DNA from 4 places in the Hydrogenophaga sp. GW101-3F08 genome. Region 2 is predicted to be linked to each of the others. Evidence: predicted binding sites of a transcription regulator. Region 2 holds the regulator's gene; each other region holds the start of a gene.

Region 1 (4,617 bases), on a different contig from region 2:
CTGGCACACCAAATTGACGCAAGATTTCCTTGCCTTGGTACTCGTGAATCTTCATGAGGTCTCTCTCAGACTGGGGGGTTTTCTTTAGCCGACCGAACAGGGAACGGCCGGCGCGCGGGCACTGGACACAGCAACCGGGGAATGTATCATGCTGCGACGCACCAATATGGGTGCGGCCGCGTTCACATAATGCATAATTATATTGGCGCACCTCTGAACCAGAACTGACAAGGCACCCAGCGTCATGGCCAAGATTTTCATCGACGGCGAAGCCGGCACCACCGGCCTTCAGATTCGCGAGCGCTTGCAAGGCATGCCTGCTATCGAATTGCTGAGCATCGCGCCCGAACGCCGCAAAGACCCCGAAGCCAAGCGCGAGCTCATGGCGCAGGCCGATCTGGTCATCCTCTGCCTGCACGACGATGCGGCCATCGAGTCCGTCGCCATGATCGACGGCATGAGCGGCCACCAGCCCCGTGTCATCGACGCCTCCACCGCGCACCGCTGCGCCCCCGGCTGGGTGTTCGGCTTTCCGGAACTCTGCGCCGGCCAGCGCGAGGCGGTGGTGAACGCCGCGCGCGTGGCCAACCCGGGCTGCTACGCCACCGGCGCCATCGCGCTGATCCGCCCGCTGGTGGACGCCGGGCTGATCCCCGCCGACCACCCGCTGGCGCTGCCCTCGGTGAGCGGCTATTCGGGTGGGGGCCGGACCATGATCGAGGCGTATGAGAAGGGCGAGGCGCCCTTGTTCGAGACCTACGCGCTGGGCCTGAACCACAAGCACCTGCCCGAGATCATGCGCTACACCGGCCTGTCGCGCCGGCCGGTGTTCGTGCCATCGGTGGGCAATTTCCGCCAGGGCATGCTGGTGCAGCTGCCCTTGCACCTGGACCTGCTGCCCGGTCAACCCACGCTGGCCGACCTGCACGAAGCGCTGGTGGCGCACTACGCGCCCAGCGCCGCGGCGGGTGGATGGGTCAGCGTGCAGCCGGCCACCGACAACGGCAAGCTCGACGCCACCGCGCTCAACGACACCAATCGGCTGGAGTTGCGCGTGTTCGGCAACGAAGCACACCGCCACGCGGTGCTGATCGCGCGGCTGGACAACCTGGGTAAGGGTGCCAGCGGAGCGGCGGTGCAGAACCTGCAGCTGATGCTCGGCTTGTAACCGTCAGTCTTCGTCGCCGCTGACCACGCGGCGGATCACATCGGTACCAAAACCGCGCGATGCCAGAAAGCGCATCTGCCGGCCGCGCTCGGCCGCGTCCGAAGGTGGCGCGCCGAATTTCTTGCACCAGACCTCGCGCGCGCGCTCCACCTCGGAGCCCTGCAGTTCGGCCACCGCCCGCGCCACCGCCTCGGCGCTGAGCCCCTTGGCCTGGAGCTCCTGACGCACCCGCATCGCGCCCATCTTGCCGGCCCGGCGGTGCACCACGGATTCGAGCACGCGCTGTTCGTTGATGAAGCCCTTGGCCTCGAGCTCGTCCAGCGCGCGGGCCAGCTCGCCGGGCTCGGTTTCATGGACCTGCAGTTTGCGCTGCAGCTCGGCGCGCGAATGTTCGCGGCCCGAGAGCAGGCGCAGGGCCCGGCCCTTGAGCGATATCTGGTCAAACCCCATGGCCGAACCCCGCTGGCGGGCAGCGGATGCACCCCATCATTCGAGTGCGGCAGCGGCGTCGGCTTTGTCGGCCTTCTCCGCCTTGGCGGCCTTGCCACCCTTGGCAGGCGCGGGCGCCTCCTCCACCGGCAGCAGCGGCACACCCAGCTCGGTGCGGACCTTGTTTTCGATTTCGACGCGCAGTTCGGGGTTCTCGCGCAGGAATTCGCGCGAGTTGTCGCGACCTTGGCCGATCTTTTCGCCGTTGTAGGCGTACCAGGCGCCGGATTTTTCGATCACCTTGTGCAACACACCCAGATCCAGGATTTCGCCCTCGCGGCTGATGCCCTCGCCGAACAGGATGTCGAACTCGGCGGTCTTGAACGGCGAGGCGACCTTGTTCTTCACCACCTTGACCTTGGTCTCGTTGCCGATCGAGTCCTCACCCTTCTTGATCGTGCCAGTGCGGCGGATGTCCAGCCGGACCGAGGCGTAGAACTTGAGCGCGTTGCCGCCGGTGGTGGTCTCGGGGCTGCCGAACATGACGCCAATCTTCATGCGGATCTGGTTGATGAAGATGACCATGCAGTTGGTCTTCTTGATGTGGGCGGTGAGCTTGCGCAGCGCCTGGCTCATCAGGCGGGCCTGCAGGCCGGGCAGCGAGTCGCCCATTTCGCCTTCGAGTTCGGCCTTGGGGGTCAGTGCGGCCACCGAGTCGACCACGATCAAATCCACCGCGCCGGAACGCACCAGGCTGTCCACGATTTCCAGGGCCTGTTCGCCGGTGTCGGGCTGGGAGATCAGCAGGTCCTGCAGGTTGACGCCGAGTTTCTGCGCGTACTGGATGTCCAGCGCGTGTTCGGCATCGACGAAGGCGCACTGGCCGCCGAGCTTCTGCATCTCGGCGATGGCCTGCAGGGTGAGCGTGGTCTTGCCGGAGGATTCCGGGCCGTAGATCTCGATCACGCGGCCGCGCGGCAGGCCGCCGACGCCCAGAGCGATGTCCAGCCCCAGCGAGCCGGTGGACACGACCTGGATGTCCTCGATCACCTCGCCCTCGCCCAGCCGCATGATCGTGCCCTTGCCGAACTGCTTCTCGATCTGAGCCAGCGCGACCTGCAAGGCCTTGGCTTTTTCGCTGTTGAGGGGATTGGGCTTGGTGATGGGGTCCATGGTGACGGCTCCTGAGCGTGTGAGTGGGTGTTCGCTTCCAGAATGTGTTTTTGTGTACAGGCTGGATGCTTGAACAGCAGTTTACAGCGATGTTGAAAAACAAAACACCAAAATATCGTCAGTTTGCCTTACCATTTTCGACCATGACCCCGCCCCCTCTCCTGCCCGATGACCGCTGGCGCGCTGGCCACCTGGGTCGCCTGCTGGGCCATGCGTTGCGCCGCTTTGACGAGCGCGTGCTGCACCTGATGGCGCACGACCCCCATGTGCCGCTGGCGTTGTCCCATCTGGCGGCGCGCGCGCAGGTCGGGGCGGCCCACATCCACATCACCCGCCACCTCGGCCTGCAGGGCTCGCGCCTGACCGAGCTGGCGCGGCTGGCCGGCATGAGCAAGCAGGCCATGGGCGACCTGGTGACGCAGTGCGACGCCTGGGGCCTGGTGCGGCGCGAGGCCGACCCACTGGACGCCCGGGCCCGGCGCATCGTGTTCACCGACACCGGCCTGCTCTGGCTGGAGGCGTTCAGGCGGGCCGTGGCACAGGCCGAATCGGAATTCCGCGCCCAGGTCGGCGACGAGGTGGCCACCGTGGTGGCGCTCGGCCTGGAGGCCTACGGCTCGGAAGCGGCGGAGCCCGTCCGGCGCCAGCTCCGGTGAAACACGCCCGCGCCGGGCTGCGCTCGTCACCCCCTCGAAGGGGACAGGCCCGACCAAGCCGCTTTCACGCCGCCCCCGGCTTGTGCGTCGTTTCATGCGCAGCGGGTGATGCCCTGGCGGCATGGAGAACTAAAATGGACCGATCCCCTTTGGCCGGCATGGGGCACACGCCGCGGAACGCGTCCGAACCGGCCCGTCCGACCCGATAACAAGGCGCTCGCGCCCGCTCCCCAGGAGACCTTCATGCGCATCCTGATTGCCGAAGACGACCAGGTCCTGGCCGATGGCCTGCTGCGCAGTCTGCGAGCGGCCGGCGCGGCGGTGGACCATGTGGCCAGTGGCAGCGAGGCCGACGCGGCCCTGATGACGAACAACGAGTTCGACCTGCTGATCCTCGACCTGGGCCTGCCCAAGCTGCACGGGCTGGAGGTGCTCAAGCGCCTGCGCTCGCGCGGTTCGGCGCTGCCGGTGCTGATCCTGACCGCGGCCGACAGCATCGAGGAACGCGTCAAGGGCCTGGACTACGGCGCCGACGACTACATGGCCAAACCGTTTTCGCTGCAGGAACTCGAAGCGCGGGTGCGCGCGCTCACGCGCCGCGGCATGGGCGGCAGCACCAACACCATCAAGCACGGCCCGCTGGAATACGACCAGGCCGGCCGCGTGGCCACCATCGACGGCAAGATGATCGAGCTCTCGGCGCGTGAGCTCGGCCTGCTCGAAGTGCTGCTGCAGCGCGCCGGGCGGCTGGTGAGCAAGGACCAGCTGGTCGAGCGCCTGTGCGAGTGGGGCGAAGAGGTGAGCAACAACGCCATCGAGGTCTACATCCACCGGCTGCGCAAGAAGATCGAAAAGGGGCCGATCCGCATCGCCACCGTGCGCGGCCTGGGCTATTGCCTTGAGAAGATCTGATCCCCCCTGCGCCGGGCTTGCAGCCCGTCACCCCCCTGGGGGGGGCGGCACCTGTGGCCCGGCGAAGCCGGTTCCACGGTGCCCTGGGTTCGGACACTTCGCGCCGCGTCGGTCTGCGTTGAAACGTTGCGGCTGACATGTCCGAAGACAACAAACAGGACAGCGGCCCGGTGTCCTTCGGCTTGTTCCAGCGTGAGCAGCGCAGCCTGTTCGGCGAGATCCTGGACTGGATGCTCACGCCACTGCTGCTGCTGTGGCCGCTGTCGCTGGCGCTGACCT
Region 2 (4,617 bases):
GCTCCCGGCCACCACGGTGGTTTGCACCGAAAAGGATGCGGTCAAGCTGTTTGCCCTGCGTCCCGACGGCGCAACTCAGGTCCTTGCCAATGTCTGGGCAATACCGCTGGAACTCGCGCCCGAACCGGCATTTTTCGCCGCCATCGGTGCGCATCTGGCTCGCCTGAAAACCCGGCATTGAGACGCATGGCCCGTGCTGGCCGCGACTATCATCTCGGCATGGACACCAAACTGCTTGAACTGCTGGTCTGCCCGGTCACCAAAGGCCCCCTGATCTACGACCGCGAGAAACAGGAACTGCTCTCACGCAGCGCGCGTCTGGCCTATCCGGTGCGCGATGGCATCCCGATCCTGCTCGAACACGTGGCCCGCACCCTGACCGAGGAAGAAGCGGCCCGCCCACCGGTTCCCACACCGCTTCCATGAGCCGCCCCGCCGAGAACACGGGCTTCACCGTCCTGATTCCGGCCCGGCTGTCGTCGAGCCGCCTGCCCGACAAGCCCCTGGCCGACATCGCGGGCTTGCCCATGGTGGTTCGCGTGGCCCAGCGCGCGCGGCTGAGCCACGCCACCCGCTGCGTGGTGGCCGCGGACGATGCCCGCATCGTGCAGGCCTGCGAGGCCCATGGCATCCCGGTCCTGCTGACCCGCACCGACCACCCTTCGGGCAGCGACCGCTTGGCCGAAGCCTGCGCCCTGCTCGGTCTGGCCGACGATGAAGCGGTGGTCAACGTGCAGGGCGACGAACCACTGATCGAGCCCGCGTTGATCAACGCGGTGGCGGCCGAGCTCCAGCGCCGCCCCGACTGTGTCATGAGCACCGCCGCGCACCCAGTGGACTCCATGGCCGACTTCCTCAATCCCAATGTGGTCAAAGTGGTGCTGGACCGGACCCAGACCGCACTGTATTTCAGCCGGGCACCCATCGCCTGGTGGCGCGACGGCATGGCGGCGCTCGATGGGGCGGCGCTGAACAACACCCTCCCCTCGCCGGCGCCGTTGCGCCACATCGGCATCTACGGTTACCGCGCCGGCTTTCTGCGCCGATTCCCCGGGCTGGAACCCGCACCACTGGAAATCACTGAGTCGCTGGAACAGCTGCGCGTGCTCTGGCATGGCGAGCGCATTGCGGTGCATCTGAGCCCGGTAGCACCCGGGCCCGGCGTGGACACCGAACAAGACCTGGAACGGGTCCGCGCCCTGCTCGGCGCACGCTGATTTCACGCTCAAAACCGGCCCGCTGGCTGTAAGCCGGGGCCCGGGATGCCCGTGCTATCCTCGACCGGTCGCCCCCGGCTCCCGGCCCAGGGGGCCGCCACGAGAGACACGTGGCCTCCGCATTGAAACTCTGAAAAGGAACGTGATGAGACTGATTCTGTTGGGCGCTCCGGGTGCCGGCAAAGGAACGCAAGCCACTTTCATCTGCCAGAAATACGGCATTCCCCAAATCTCCACGGGCGACATGCTGCGCGCCGCCGTCAAGGCTGGCACGCCGCTGGGCCAACAGGCCAAGGCCGTCATGGAATCGGGCGCTCTGGTGAGCGACGATCTCATCATCAATCTGGTCAAGGAACGCATCGCCCAGCCCGACTGCGCCAATGGGTTCCTGTTCGACGGGTTTCCCCGCACCATCCCGCAAGCCGACGCCATGAAGGCTGCCGGCGTGAAACTGGACTACGTGCTCGAAATCGACGTGCCGTTCGACGCCATCATCGAGCGCATGAGCGGCCGCCGTTCGCACCCCGCCTCGGGCCGTACCTACCACGTCAAATTCAATCCGCCCAAAGTGGCCGGCCTTGATGACGTGACCGGTGAGCCGCTGATCCAGCGCGAGGACGACAAGGAAGAAACCGTCCGCAAGCGCCTGGAGGTCTACAGCGCGCAAACCCGCCCGCTGGTGGACTATTACAGCAACTGGGCCAAAGCCGATGCCGCTGCCGCGCCCAAATACCGCGCCATCAGCGGCATGGGTTCGGTGGACGACATCACCACCCGCGCCTTTGCGGCCTTGTCGGCGTAAGTCCGACACCACCCCGCCTCAAGCCCGGCCCGACGCCGGGCTTTTTGTTGTCCGCTCTCTTTTCAATCCTCGCTTGCAAAGACTTTGAAACTGGTTAAAAATACAGCTACTGGATAAGAAGACAGCCCCATCCGGCACCATTCGCGCTGGAGCTGCTTTCCGCCCCTTTTGCTACACATTCCTGCCTGCGCCCGACGCCCTACAAGAGGTTTTCCATGATCGAGTCTGCGTTCTATCCGCCCAAGCTCACGGCCCGCCAGCAACAGATTCTGGAACTCATCCAGAGCGCCATTGCGCGCACCGGTGCGCCACCCACCCGGGCCGAGATCGCCACCGAACTGGGGTTCAAGTCGGCCAATGCGGCCGAAGAGCACCTGCAGGCGCTGGCGCGCAAAGGCGTGATCGAGCTGGTCAGCGGCACCTCGCGCGGCATCCGGCTGCGCAGCGAAGACCTCCAGTCCATCAACGAATCGCGTGGGCGCCAGATGACGCTGCCCCTACCCAGTCTGTCGCAGTTGATGCTGCCCCTGGTTGGCCGTGTTGCGGCGGGCTCGCCCATCCTGGCCCAGGAACATGTTGATCAAACCTACCATGTCGAACGCAGTCTGTTCCAGCACACGCCCGACTACCTGCTCAAGGTACGCGGCATGTCCATGCGAGACGTGGGCATCATCGACGGTGACCTGCTCGCCGTGCAAGCCACCAAAGAGGCCAAGAATGGCCAGATCGTGGTGGCCAGATTGGGCGACGATGTGACCGTCAAGCGCTTCATGCGACGCCAGCATTTGATCGAGCTGCACGCCGAAAACCCGGACTACAAGACCATCGTGGTCGAGCCGGGCGAACCCTTTGAAATCGAAGGCCTGGCTGTCGGCCTGATCCGCAACAGTTTCCAGATCTGACCCACCGGGTCCATGTCGCCTCAGCAGGTGGCGGGCGTTTGGCCGGACTCGTGAAATTTACGGGCCCGGCACATCCCTGCGCTGGCGGCCCCACTCGCAATCCTGCCTGTGTTCAACCCCTTTTTGGAGTTTCGCATGGGAATCCGCTTCACCACCAACACCTGGCGCGCACCGTTGCAGTTGATCGACTGCTGGTTGCCGGCCGCCCCACAACGCCCGTCCACACCGCGCACCATGTCGCAGGTGGTGCGGCATTTCACCCGCGCAGGCTGGCTGGGCCGTGCCATGGATGTTTCGGCCCCCGCCGCCAACAACCGCATGGCCACAGGCAACAGAGCCATTCAGCCGCCAGTTGTCCACCGGGCCTGTCACGTGAGAGTGCTCCGTTCGGACGGCGCATCCGCCAGCGACCGCAACAGTCCGCGCCTGGTGATTTCGGGCCGCATCAGCGATGTGTGCGCCGAACTCGACCGACTGGCCGCGCTGGAGCATCAAGCCGAGGCCCGCCCCACCTGAGCCGAGATCGGTTCCGCCGCCCCCGATCTTTGCCGCATCCTCGCTGTGTTGATCGGGGCCAGATCGCAGGGCATGTTCCGGTGCGGTAAGGCATGACCATGCGGGCACAATAGCCCCATGAATATTGTGATCCTCGATGACTACCAGGACGTGGTCCGCAAGCTGCGTTGCGCCGAAAAGCTCGAGGCCTATCCGGCCAAGGTCTTCACCAACACCGTCAAAGGCGTGGGGCAGCTATCCATCCGCTTGCGCGACGCCGACGTGCTGGTGTTGATCCGGGAGAGAACCCAGATCACCCGCCAACTGGTCGAAAAGCTACCAAAGCTCAAGCTCATCGCGCAGACCGGTCGGGTCGGTGGGCACATCGATGTCAATGCCTGCACCGAACGGGGCATTGCCGTTGCCGAGGGCGTGGGCGCGCCCTTTGCCACAGCCGAGTTGACCTGGGCCCTGATCATGGCCTCCATGCGGCGCATTCCCCAATACGTGGCCAACCTGAAGCATGGTGCCTGGCAACAGGCCGGCCTGAAGTCGTCGTCCATGCCTGTCAACTTTGGGGTGGGCATGGTGCTCAGAGGCAAAACCCTGGGGGTCTGGAGCTACGGCCGCATTGGCCAGCTGGTGGCCGGGTACGGCCGGGCCTTTGGCATGCGGGTGATCGTGTGGGGCAGCGAGGCCTCAAGGCAGCGGGCCTCGGCCGATGGCTACGAAACCGCGAAAGACAAGATCGATCTCTTCGAGTCTTCCGACGTGCTGACGCTGCATCTGCGGCTGGGCGAAACCAACGCCTGCAGCGTCACGCTGGAGGACCTGTCCCGCATGAAGCCAACCTCGTTGCTGGTGAACACCTCCCGCGCCGAGCTTCTTGAACCCGAAGCCCTGCTGGCGGCCCTGAACCGTGGCCGTCCTGGCATGGCCGCCGTGGACGTGTTCGAGTCCGAACCGATCCTGCAGGGCCACGCACTGCTGCGTCTGGAGAACTGCATCTGCACGCCACACATTGGTTATGTCGAGCAGGAGAGCTATGAAACCTATTTCGCGTCCGCGTTTGACAACGTGGTCAGCTACATCAAAGGCACGCCGACCAACATCGTCAACCCGGGTGCGCTGCAGGTGCGCCGCTGAAGCATCGACGAACGCCGGGGATTCCCCCGGACATAAAAAACGCCGAACTGACCCG
Region 3 (4,617 bases), 360 kb from region 2:
ACCTGGTGGTCGGCGAAGTGCGACACGCCGCGCTTGTCCACATAGCCCCAGATTTCCGCTGCGGCGGGCGCGGACCATCCCAGCGCCCACACCAGCAGCCACCCCAACGCCAGGGCCCGGGGCCAACGGAGTGTGTTGCGGCTCAAACGTCCACCTCCACCGAATCGCCGTGCAGCTCCATCAGCTCGCGGCGCGACGCGGCCTCGCCCTTGCCCATGAGCTTGGTGATCAGGGCTTCGGTGCCGGCGAAATCCAGCGTGCCCAGGTTGACCTGCATCAGGCGGCGGGTATCGGGGTTGAGCGTGGTGTCCCAGAGCTGCTCGGCGTTCATCTCACCCAGGCCCTTGAAACGGCTGATCTGGCACTTGTCGCGCACCACGCCGTCTTTCTCGGCCTTGTCCAGGATGGCGTGCAGCTCGCCCTCGTCCAGCGCGTACTGCTTGCTCGCGGGCTTCTTGCCACGCGCGGGCACGTCCACGCGGAACAGCGGCGGGCGCGCCACGTACACATGGCCGGCCTCGATCAGTTTGGGGAAATGGCGGAAGAACAGCGTGAGCAGCAGCACCTGGATGTGCGAGCCGTCCACGTCGGCGTCACTCAGGATGCAGACCTTGCCGTAACGCAGGCCGCTCATGTCGGGCGTGTCCAGCGGGCCGTGCGGGTCCACGCCGATGGCGACCGCGATGTCGTGGATCTCGTTGTTGGCGAACAGGCGGTCGCGCTCGACCTCCCAGGTGTTGAGCACCTTGCCGCGCAGCGGCAGGATGGCCTGGCTTTCCTTGTCGCGGCCCATCTTGGCGCTGCCGCCGGCCGAGTCGCCCTCGACCAGGAACACCTCGTTGTGCGCCAGGTCCTTGCTTTCGCAGTCGGTCAGCTTGCCGGGCAACACGGCCACGCCCGAGCCCTTGCGCTTTTCGACCTTCTGGCCGGCCTTCTGGCGGAACTGCGCGGCCTTGATGGCGAGTTCGGCGAGCTTCTTGCCGTAGTCCACGTGCTGGTTGAGCCAGAGTTCGAGCGCCGGGCGCACGAAGCTGCCAACCAGTCGCACCGCATCGCGCGAGTTCAGGCGCTCCTTGATCTGGCCCTGGAACTGCGGGTCCAGGACCTTGGCACTCAACACATACGAGGCGCGGGCAAACACGTCTTCGGGCAGCAGCTTCACGCCCTTGGGCAGCAGCGCGTGCAGCTCGATGAAGCCCTTGACCGCCTGGAACAGGCCATCGCGCAGCCCGCTTTCGTGCGTGCCGCCGGCGCTGGTGGGGATCAGGTTGACGTAGCTCTCGCGCACCGGCTGGCCGTCTTCGGTGAAGGCCACGCACCAGGCAGCGCCCTCGCCGTCGGCGAAGGTGTCGTCCTTGGCGTCGGCAAAGCCTTCGCCCTCAAACAGCGGAATCACCGGTTCGCCGTTGAGCGTCTGCTGCAGGTAGTCGCGCAGGCCGCCCTTGTAGAGCCAGGTCTGGGTGTCTTTGGTCTTCTCGTTGACCAGGGTCACCGTCACGCCCGGCATCAGCACCGCCTTGCTGCGCAGCAGGTGGGTGAGCTCGGTCATGGGCAGGGCGGCGGACTCGAAGTACTTGCCATCGGGCCAGGCGCGCACCGTGGTGCCCTGTTTGCGGTCGCCCTCGCCTTTGGGCGTGATCACCAGTTGCTCGATCACGTCACCCGCGGAAAACGCGAGTTTGGCCACCTGGCCTTCGCGGAAGCTGGTGACTTCGAGCCGGGTCGAGAGCGCGTTGGTGACCGACACGCCCACGCCGTGCAGGCCACCCGAAAAGCTGTAGGCACCGCCCTTGCCCTTGTCGAACTTGCCACCGGCGTGCAGCCGGGTGAACACGAGTTCGACCACCGGAGCCTTTTCTTCAGGGTGCAGGCCGAAGGGAATGCCGCGGCCGTCGTCTTCCACGCTCACCGAGTGGTCGGTGTGCAGCGTGACCTTGATCTTTTTGCCGAATCCGGCCAGCGCTTCGTCGGCCGCGTTGTCCAGCACTTCCTGGATGATGTGCAGCGGGTTGTCGGTGCGGGTGTACATGCCCGGCCGCTGTTTGACCGGCTCCAGTCCCTTGAGGACGCGGATCGAGCCTTCGGAATATTCGTTGGGAGATTGGGTCGCCATGGGGGCGGATTGTATGCGCCCCGATCAAAAACCACTGGATGCAAATACAGAGGAAACACCCGCCATCTCCGGCGATTCGTTCCGCGCATCAATCGGGGCCGCCGATTTCATGACCCCACGCGCCGGGGTGACACCCGCGAAATGGGCGGATTCGCTACAGTCTCGGGATGACATCGCCATTGGCCACCACCCCCGCGCCCCGACTCTCGACCCTCCAGGTGCTCGCCTGCGGTGCCTTCATCGTCACCCTCTCCATGGGCATCCGCCACGGCTTCGGCCTGTGGCTGCAGCCCGTCACCACGGCCCAGGGCTGGACGCGCGAGACCTTCGCCTTTGCGCTGGCGATCCAGAACCTGTCCTGGGGGGTGTTCGGCATCTTCGCCGGCATGGCGGCCGACCGTTTTGGCGCCATGCGCGTGCTGCTGGGAGGCGCGGTGCTCTACGCGCTGGGGCTGGCCGGCATGGCCTGGTCCACCAGCCCGGTCGGCTTTGCGCTGACCGCCGGCATCCTGATCGGTGCGGCCCAGGCGGGTACCACCTACGCCGTGATCTACGGCGTGATCGGGCGCCAGATCCCGGCCGACAAGCGCTCCTGGGCCATGGGCGTGGCGGCCGCGGCCGGCTCGTTCGGCCAGTTCCTGATGGTGCCGATCGAGGGCTGGCTCATCAGCCGCTTCGGCTGGCAGGAAGCGCTGCTGTTCCTGGGCGCCGCGGTCCTGCTCATCATGCCGCTGGCCATGGGCCTGCGCGAACCGGGCTTTGCGGGAGGTTCGCCGCCCCGGCGCGAACAGACCATTCTTCATGCGCTGCGCGAGGCGTTTCGCTACCGCAGCTTCCAGCTCTTGATGGCCGGCTATTTCGTCTGTGGCTTCCAGGTGGTGTTCATCGGCGTGCACATGCCGAGCTACCTGAAAGACAACGGCCTGTCGCCCCAGGTGGCGAGCTACGCGCTGGCGCTGATCGGCCTGTTCAACGTGATCGGCACCTACGCCGCGGGCGCGCTGGGCCAGCGCATGGCCAAGCGCCACATCCTGGCCTTCATCTACCTGGCACGGGCCGTGGCCATCAGCATCTTCCTGATCGTGCCACTCTCGCCCGCCAGCGTGTATGTGTTTTCCGCCGTCATGGGCGTGCTGTGGCTGTCCACCGTGCCGCCGACCAACGCCGTGGTGGCGCAGATCTTTGGCGTGGCGCATTTGTCCATGCTGGGCGGCTTCGTGTTCTTCAGCCACCAGATCGGCAGTTTCCTGGGCGTGTGGCTGGGTGGCTATCTGTACGACCGCACTGGCAGCTACGACGTCGTCTGGTATATCTCGATCGCGCTGGGGGTGTTCGCCGCGCTGATCAATCTGCCGGTGCGCGAGTCGCCCATCGTCCGCGGCGGCCCGCAGCGCGCGGGAGTGGCCGCATGAGACCGCTGGCGCTCAGGGCCCTGGTCTGGGCCGGCGTGCTGTTGGTCCTGCTGGGCACCCTTGCGCTCTACCAGCGGCCCGACTTTCTCGTGAACCTGGCCGACCAGCTCTGGAGCTGTTTCTAGATGCACGGCACCGAAGCGCCCTCGGCCTGGGTACAGCGCTGGTCGCATCTGGTTCCCGTCGCGGGGTCGGTGCTCGACGTGGCCTGCGGCCATGGCCGCCATCTGCGTTGGTTCGCTGGGCGCGGCCATCCGGTGACGGGCGTGGACCGCTCGGCCGAAGCCATCGAAGCCGTGTCCGGGCTGGGGCGCGCGGTGCAGGCCGACATCGAGAACGGCCCCTGGCCCTTCGCGGACGAAACGTTCGACGCGGTGGTGGTGACGAACTACCTCTGGCGCCCCCTGCTGGCGCGGATCGTGGCCAGCGTGGCGCCGGGCGGCGTGCTGATCTGCGAAACCTTTGCCCAGGGAAACGAAACCGTGGGCAAGCCGTCACGGCCCGATTTCCTGCTCCAACCCGGCGAGCTGTTGCAGGCCACAGCCGGTCTGCACGTGGTGGCCTTTGAAGACGGTTTCGTCGACCGGCCCGAACGCTTCGTGCAGCGCATCGCGGCGGTGCGAAAACGTCCACATCTCCCGGGTCTGCCCGAGCGGTATCCGCTGGATGCCACTGGGTAGAATGTCAGATTCGTGCGCCCGCTGACGCCGCCCCTTTGGTCGGCCGTTGCGCAGGTGCCCACCACTTGAGCCTTTAGCTATGAACCCCATCACCGGCAGCATCGTGGCCCTGGTCACGCCCATGCAAGAAGACGGCAGCGTGGACTACCCCACCCTGCGCAAACTCATCGACTGGCACATCGACGAAGGCACCGACTGCATCGGCGTGGTCGGCACCACGGGCGAATCGCCCACCGTCACGGTCGAAGAACACTGCGAGATCATCCGCGTGGCGGTCGAACAGGCCGCCAAACGCGTGCCCATCATGGCCGGCTGCGGCGCCAACTCCACCGCCGAAGCCATCGAGCTGGCGAAGTTCGCGCGCAGCGTCGGTGCCGACTGCCAGCTGCAGGTCGTGCCCTACTACAACAAG
Region 4 (4,617 bases), on a different contig from region 2:
CTGCGCGGCGCGCTCGCGCAGCGCCGCGAGGAAGGTGGCCACGATCTCCTGGAAGCTGATCTGCTGGTGGTTGACTTCGGTTTTCTCCATCAGCAGCGGGCTGCCCAGCAGGCTCTTGAGCGAGCGCATCAGCCGCCCGTCGGTGCCGGCCAGGTACTGCGCCACCGCGTCGCGCCCGAAATGCGTCTGGTGGTCTTCGGCGTTGTAGAACACCGCCGTGGGCATGGACACCGCTTCGCCCTCCAGCGGTATCAGGCGCGCCGTGCCCCGGGCGTCGGCCCAGGCCATGGCGGAGTTGGAGGTGCCGAAATCGATGCCGAGGGTGCCTTGGGGCGAAGGGGTCATGGGAAGCGGGGAAGGGGGCAGAAGGGCGGGCGCGGCGCGCGGCCGGGCCAACGGGCCGCCGCGGTGGCGAGCCCGTGAGGACGGGGGATTCTGCCAGCTTGTGGGGCGGGGTGCCCCGCCCCTCAGTCGGCGCAGCGGGTGGCGCCGCGCCGCCGCAGGGCCTTGCCCATGACCAAGGCCATCACGGCTTCATGACGGCTTCATGACGGCTTCATTTGGCCGGAGCCGGTGCAGCGGGCATGCGCTGCATCATCATTTCCATCATGGTCTGCATCATGTCCATGCGCATTTCCATCATCTGCTGGCGCTGCGCCGGATCGGCGGGCATGCCCTGGCCCATGCCGCCCATGCCCATGCCCCCCATGCCCTTCATCCCTTGCATGCCCTTCATCGTCTCCATGCCTTCGTGCATGGTCTTCATGTGTTCGGCCATCAGCGCCTGCCGCTCTTCCGGGGTCTTGGCGTTCATCATCTTGTCGCGCATGGCCTGCATGGTTTTCATGCGGTCCTGCATCGCCGCCATCGGGGCGGCCGGGGCTCCCGGCGTGGCCATGGCGGCGTGTCTCGGGCCGTAGCCGGGCCTGCCGGGGCCCGCGCAGGCGGTGAGCAGCACCAGGGTTGAAACGGCGAGCAGGGTCTTGAGCGAGTTCATGGACATCTCCTGTTGAAAAACCAAAGGGGGCTGTGCCTGAGCGCAGCCGACACTAAAACGGGCGCCTCAGACCTGGGAAGGGGGTCTGTGCATGCAGCATAGACCTTTGCCTATCCAATGTGCTGCGCCAGATCAAGCCCGCGAGGGTGGGGCGACCGCCCATCGGGAGGTCCGGTGGTCCCAGCGCGGGATCGCCCGCCGCGGTGGGCGATGGCATGATGGGCATCCAACCCCCTTTCAACCTTGTGCGGGACGCGACGGATGCCGTGTGCGAAGGGCTTCCTTCACCGCCACTTCACAACCGGAGGACCGGTATGTCTCTTCTCGGAAAAGCCTGCCTCGCGATGTGGTGGGACATGGCCGCCGACATGCGGGCGGAATTCGAGCACTGGCACTCGCACGAACACTTTCCCGAGCGCCTGGGCCTTCCCGGCTTTCACCGCGCCTCCCGCTGGACCAGCGCGGACGGGGGCGAGGGCATTTTTGTGATGTACGAACTGGCGTCGCACGAGATCCTGTCGTCGCCGCCCTACCTGGCCTCGCTGAACGCGCCGTCGCCCTGGTCGGCCAAGATGATGCAGCACCACCGCAACATGGTGCGCAGCCAGTGCCGCGTGCTGGCGAGCCGGGGCGCGGGCGTGGCCCGCCAGGCGCTCACGGTGCGGCTGTCGCCCGCGAGCGGGCGCGGGGCCGAGCTGCTGGCGGCGCTGAAACCGCGCATGGCCCAGTGGATGGGGCTGCCGGGCCTGGCCGGTGTGCATCTGCTGCGGCACGAGGCACCGCCCATCGCCACGACCACGGAGCAGAAGATCCGCGGCGCGGACCAGACGGCCGATTGGGTGCTGGTGGCCTGCGGGTACGACGCCACGATGCTGGGCGAGCTGGCGCAGACGCTGTTTTCCGAAGACAACCTGACCAAGCTCGGTGCCCGCCCGGGCCAGATCAACGCGCTCTACGCGCTCTCCCATTCGGCCACGGTGCCCGAGATCCAGTAGCGGCTGGGGCCGTCGCCCAGACGCTCCGACGGGGCGGGCCCGGCGCCCGTGGTGTCGGCCCGGGCATGGGGCGCCGCCGCTGGACAGCCTCCGGGCTTTCATATACTGTACGCATAACCAGTATTTGAGCCACCCCAGCGCCCCCACCCCATGCAAGCCGCCCCCGCCTGGCAGGCCGACGACCCGTTGGCCGCCACCCCCAGACCCTCTCGCCCGGCGCGCCAGCCCGGCGAGCTGCCGGCGGCCGTGGCGGCGGCGCTCTGGCGCGGCGACCAGCTGGGCAGCCCGGTGTCGGCCGTGTCGCCCAGCGGCTTTGCCGCGCTGGACGCCCAACTGCCCGGCGGCGGCTGGCCCGGCCACGCGGTGACCGAGATCCTGAGCGCCCAGAGCGGCACCCTGGAATGGCGCCTGCTCGGTCCGCTGCTGCGCCAGGTCTGCGCCGCCGGGCGTAGCGTGGTGGCGGTCGGCCCGCCCCGGCAGCCGCATCTGCCGGGCCTGCGGTTCGAGGGCATCACCGAGCGCCACCTGGTCTGGGTGCAGGCCGACACCGCGTCCGAGCGCCTGTGGTCGACCGAACAACTGGTCAAGGCCAACGCCTGCGGGGTCCTGATCGCCTGGCTGCCCCAAGCACGCCCCGAGCAGGTGCGCCGCCTGCAGGTGCTCGCGTCCAGCTGCGAGGGGCCGGTGTTTCTGTGCCGGCCCGCCACCGCGGCCCACGAATCGTCGGCCGCGCCGCTGCGCCTGCTCGCCCGCGTGGGGGTGGACTGGGAGCTGCTGGTCGACGTGTTCAAACGCAAAGGCCCGCCGCTGGAGACCACGCTGCATCTGCCCTCGGTGCCCGGCGGCCTGCAGGCCATCCTGACGCCGCGGCTGCACAAGCCCAGCACCCTGCTGCCGCGCGACCCGGCGCCGCAGACCGCCCCATCGCCTTTTTCCCGCGAGGCCGGCCATGCTCTGGTCAGCGCTCCTGCTGCCGGCACCCGACGACACCGCCTTGCCCACTGACGCGGCGCTGCAGGCGCTGGCGCTCTGGGCCCTTCAATTCACGCCCCGGGTTGCTGTCGCCGACGAAGCCGTGGTCATGGAGCTGGCGGCCAGCGTGCGCCTGTTTGGCGGCTGGCGCGCGCTGTGTGATCGCGTGGTCTCGGAGGGCACCGAGCTGGGGGTGCGCCAGGTCGCCTGGGCACCCAACAGCCTGGCTGCGCTGGCGCTGGCGCGTGCCGGCGTGGAAGACGGTTTTCACCAACCCCTGGACGTGTCGCTCGACGCCCTGCCCATGGAAACGCTCAGTGCCGTGCGCCCGCACCGCCTCACGCTCGCGCACATCGGCTGCCGCAGCCTGGGCGACGTGCGGCGCCTGCCGCGTGGCGGCATCGGCCGGCGCTTTGACAAACAGCTGCTCAGTGCGTTGGACCAAGCCTATGGGCTGGCACCCGAGGTGCACCGCTGGATCGCGCTGCCCGAACGCTTCGCGCAGCGGCTGGAGCTGATGTTCCGCGTGGACGATGCCCCGGCCCTGCTGTTCGGCGCGCGCCGCCTGCTGCTCTCGCTGTGCGGCTGGCTCGCCGCGCGCCACAGCGGCACCACGGCGTTCACCCTGCGCTGGGCGCACGACGCGATGCGCTCGAAGGCCGCGGGCGAGGGCGGCGAGATCACCATCCGCACGGCCGAGCCCACGCGCGACATCGAGCACCTGTGCCGCTTGCTCGGTGAGCACCTGGCCCGGGTGGAGCTGCAGGCCCCGGTGGGCGATCTGGTGCTGACGGCCGACACCGTGATGCCGCTGGAAGAAACCAGCGCCTCGCTGCTGCCCGACACCGTGCGCCAGGGCGAGACGCTGCACCTGGTGCTGGAGCGCCTGGCCGCCCGCCTGGGGCCGCAGCGTGTGCTGCGCCCGGTGCTGTGCGAAGACCACCGGCCCGAGTGGATGTGCCGCTGGCAGCCGGCCGCCGAGCCCTTGCCCCGAAAACCCGTCATGGGTAGTGAGTTGCCGCAGCCCGGCTTCATCCTGAGCGCGCCGCTCAAGCTGCTGGTGCGCGGCAACCGGCCGTATTACCAGGGCGAACTGCAATTGCTCGCCGGCCCGCAGCGGGTGGACGGCGGCTGGTGGGACCGCGATGAGACCGCCGGGCAGATTCGCCACGTGGTGCGCGACTACTGGGTCGCGCAGTCGGAGGCGGGCGTGTTGTGGGTGTTCCAGACGCGGCTGGACGAGGCGCCTGCGTGGTACTTGCATGGAATATTTGCTTGACCCCCGCCGCGCTGCGCGCGACCCCCTTCCAGGGGGCGATGCGAGTGGCCCGGCAAAGCCGGTTCCACCGCATCCTGGGTTCGGGCATTTCGCGCCGGAGGGGGCCCTCTCGCCATGACGCCACAACCCCCGGGCATCCCGCACTACGCCGAGCTGCGATGCCTCTCCAACTTCAGCTTCCTGCGCGGCGCCAGCAAGCCCGAAGAGCTGGTGGAGCGTGCCCAGGCGCTGGGCTACAGCGCGCTCGCGCTCACCGACGAATGTTCGCTCGCCGGCATCGTGCGTGCCCATGTGGCCGCGAAAAAGCAGGGCCTGAAACTGCTCGTGGGCAGCCAGTTCCAAGTCACGTGCGACGCGCCCTTCACCCTCGTCGT

What was found. Region 2 encodes LexA, which represses DNA repair genes until DNA is damaged. Its sites were predicted from a motif close to ACTGTATNNNNATACAGT; they were not measured.
Region 1: the regulator LexA is predicted to act here: its motif matches at 2,814-2,831, upstream of recA (recombinase RecA).
Region 3: the regulator LexA is predicted to act here: its motif matches at 2,147-2,164, upstream of AC07YZ_RS04405 (DNA topoisomerase IV subunit B).
Region 4: the regulator LexA is predicted to act here: its motif matches at 2,097-2,114, upstream of imuA (translesion DNA synthesis-associated protein ImuA).

The regions. Positions count from the first base shown of each region.
Region 1 covers NZ_JBWKZP010000009.1:71,772-76,388, reverse strand. The annotation lists gene sucC (ADP-forming succinate--CoA ligase subunit beta) at 1-55, opposite strand, end outside; gene argC (N-acetyl-gamma-glutamyl-phosphate reductase) at 245-1,168, shown strand; gene recX (recombination regulator RecX) at 1,172-1,618, opposite strand; gene recA (recombinase RecA) at 1,655-2,770, opposite strand; gene AC07YZ_RS20225 (MarR family winged helix-turn-helix transcriptional regulator) at 2,914-3,426, shown strand; gene AC07YZ_RS20220 (response regulator) at 3,670-4,338, shown strand; gene AC07YZ_RS20215 (sensor histidine kinase) at 4,476-4,617, shown strand, end outside.
Region 2 covers NZ_JBWKZP010000001.1:507,324-511,940, forward strand. The annotation lists gene lpxK (tetraacyldisaccharide 4'-kinase) at 1-181, shown strand, start outside; gene AC07YZ_RS02605 (Trm112 family protein) at 220-426, shown strand; gene kdsB (3-deoxy-manno-octulosonate cytidylyltransferase) at 423-1,217, shown strand; gene adk (adenylate kinase) at 1,363-2,019, shown strand; gene lexA (transcriptional repressor LexA) at 2,235-2,921, shown strand; gene AC07YZ_RS02625 (hypothetical protein) at 3,057-3,437, shown strand; gene AC07YZ_RS02630 (D-2-hydroxyacid dehydrogenase family protein) at 3,555-4,562, shown strand.
Region 3 covers NZ_JBWKZP010000001.1:868,256-872,872, forward strand. The annotation lists gene AC07YZ_RS04400 (lytic transglycosylase domain-containing protein) at 1-146, opposite strand, end outside; gene AC07YZ_RS04405 (DNA topoisomerase IV subunit B) at 143-2,113, opposite strand; gene AC07YZ_RS04410 (MFS transporter) at 2,281-3,525, shown strand; gene AC07YZ_RS04415 (hypothetical protein) at 3,522-3,650, shown strand; gene AC07YZ_RS04420 (class I SAM-dependent methyltransferase) at 3,651-4,205, shown strand; gene dapA (4-hydroxy-tetrahydrodipicolinate synthase) at 4,285-4,617, shown strand, end outside.
Region 4 covers NZ_JBWKZP010000005.1:190,159-194,775, forward strand. The annotation lists gene AC07YZ_RS14900 (Hsp70 family protein) at 1-345, opposite strand, end outside; gene AC07YZ_RS14905 (hypothetical protein) at 557-997, opposite strand; gene AC07YZ_RS14910 (hypothetical protein) at 1,312-1,992, shown strand; gene imuA (translesion DNA synthesis-associated protein ImuA) at 2,143-2,997, shown strand; gene AC07YZ_RS14920 (Y-family DNA polymerase) at 2,942-4,243, shown strand; gene AC07YZ_RS14925 (error-prone DNA polymerase) at 4,358-4,617, shown strand, end outside.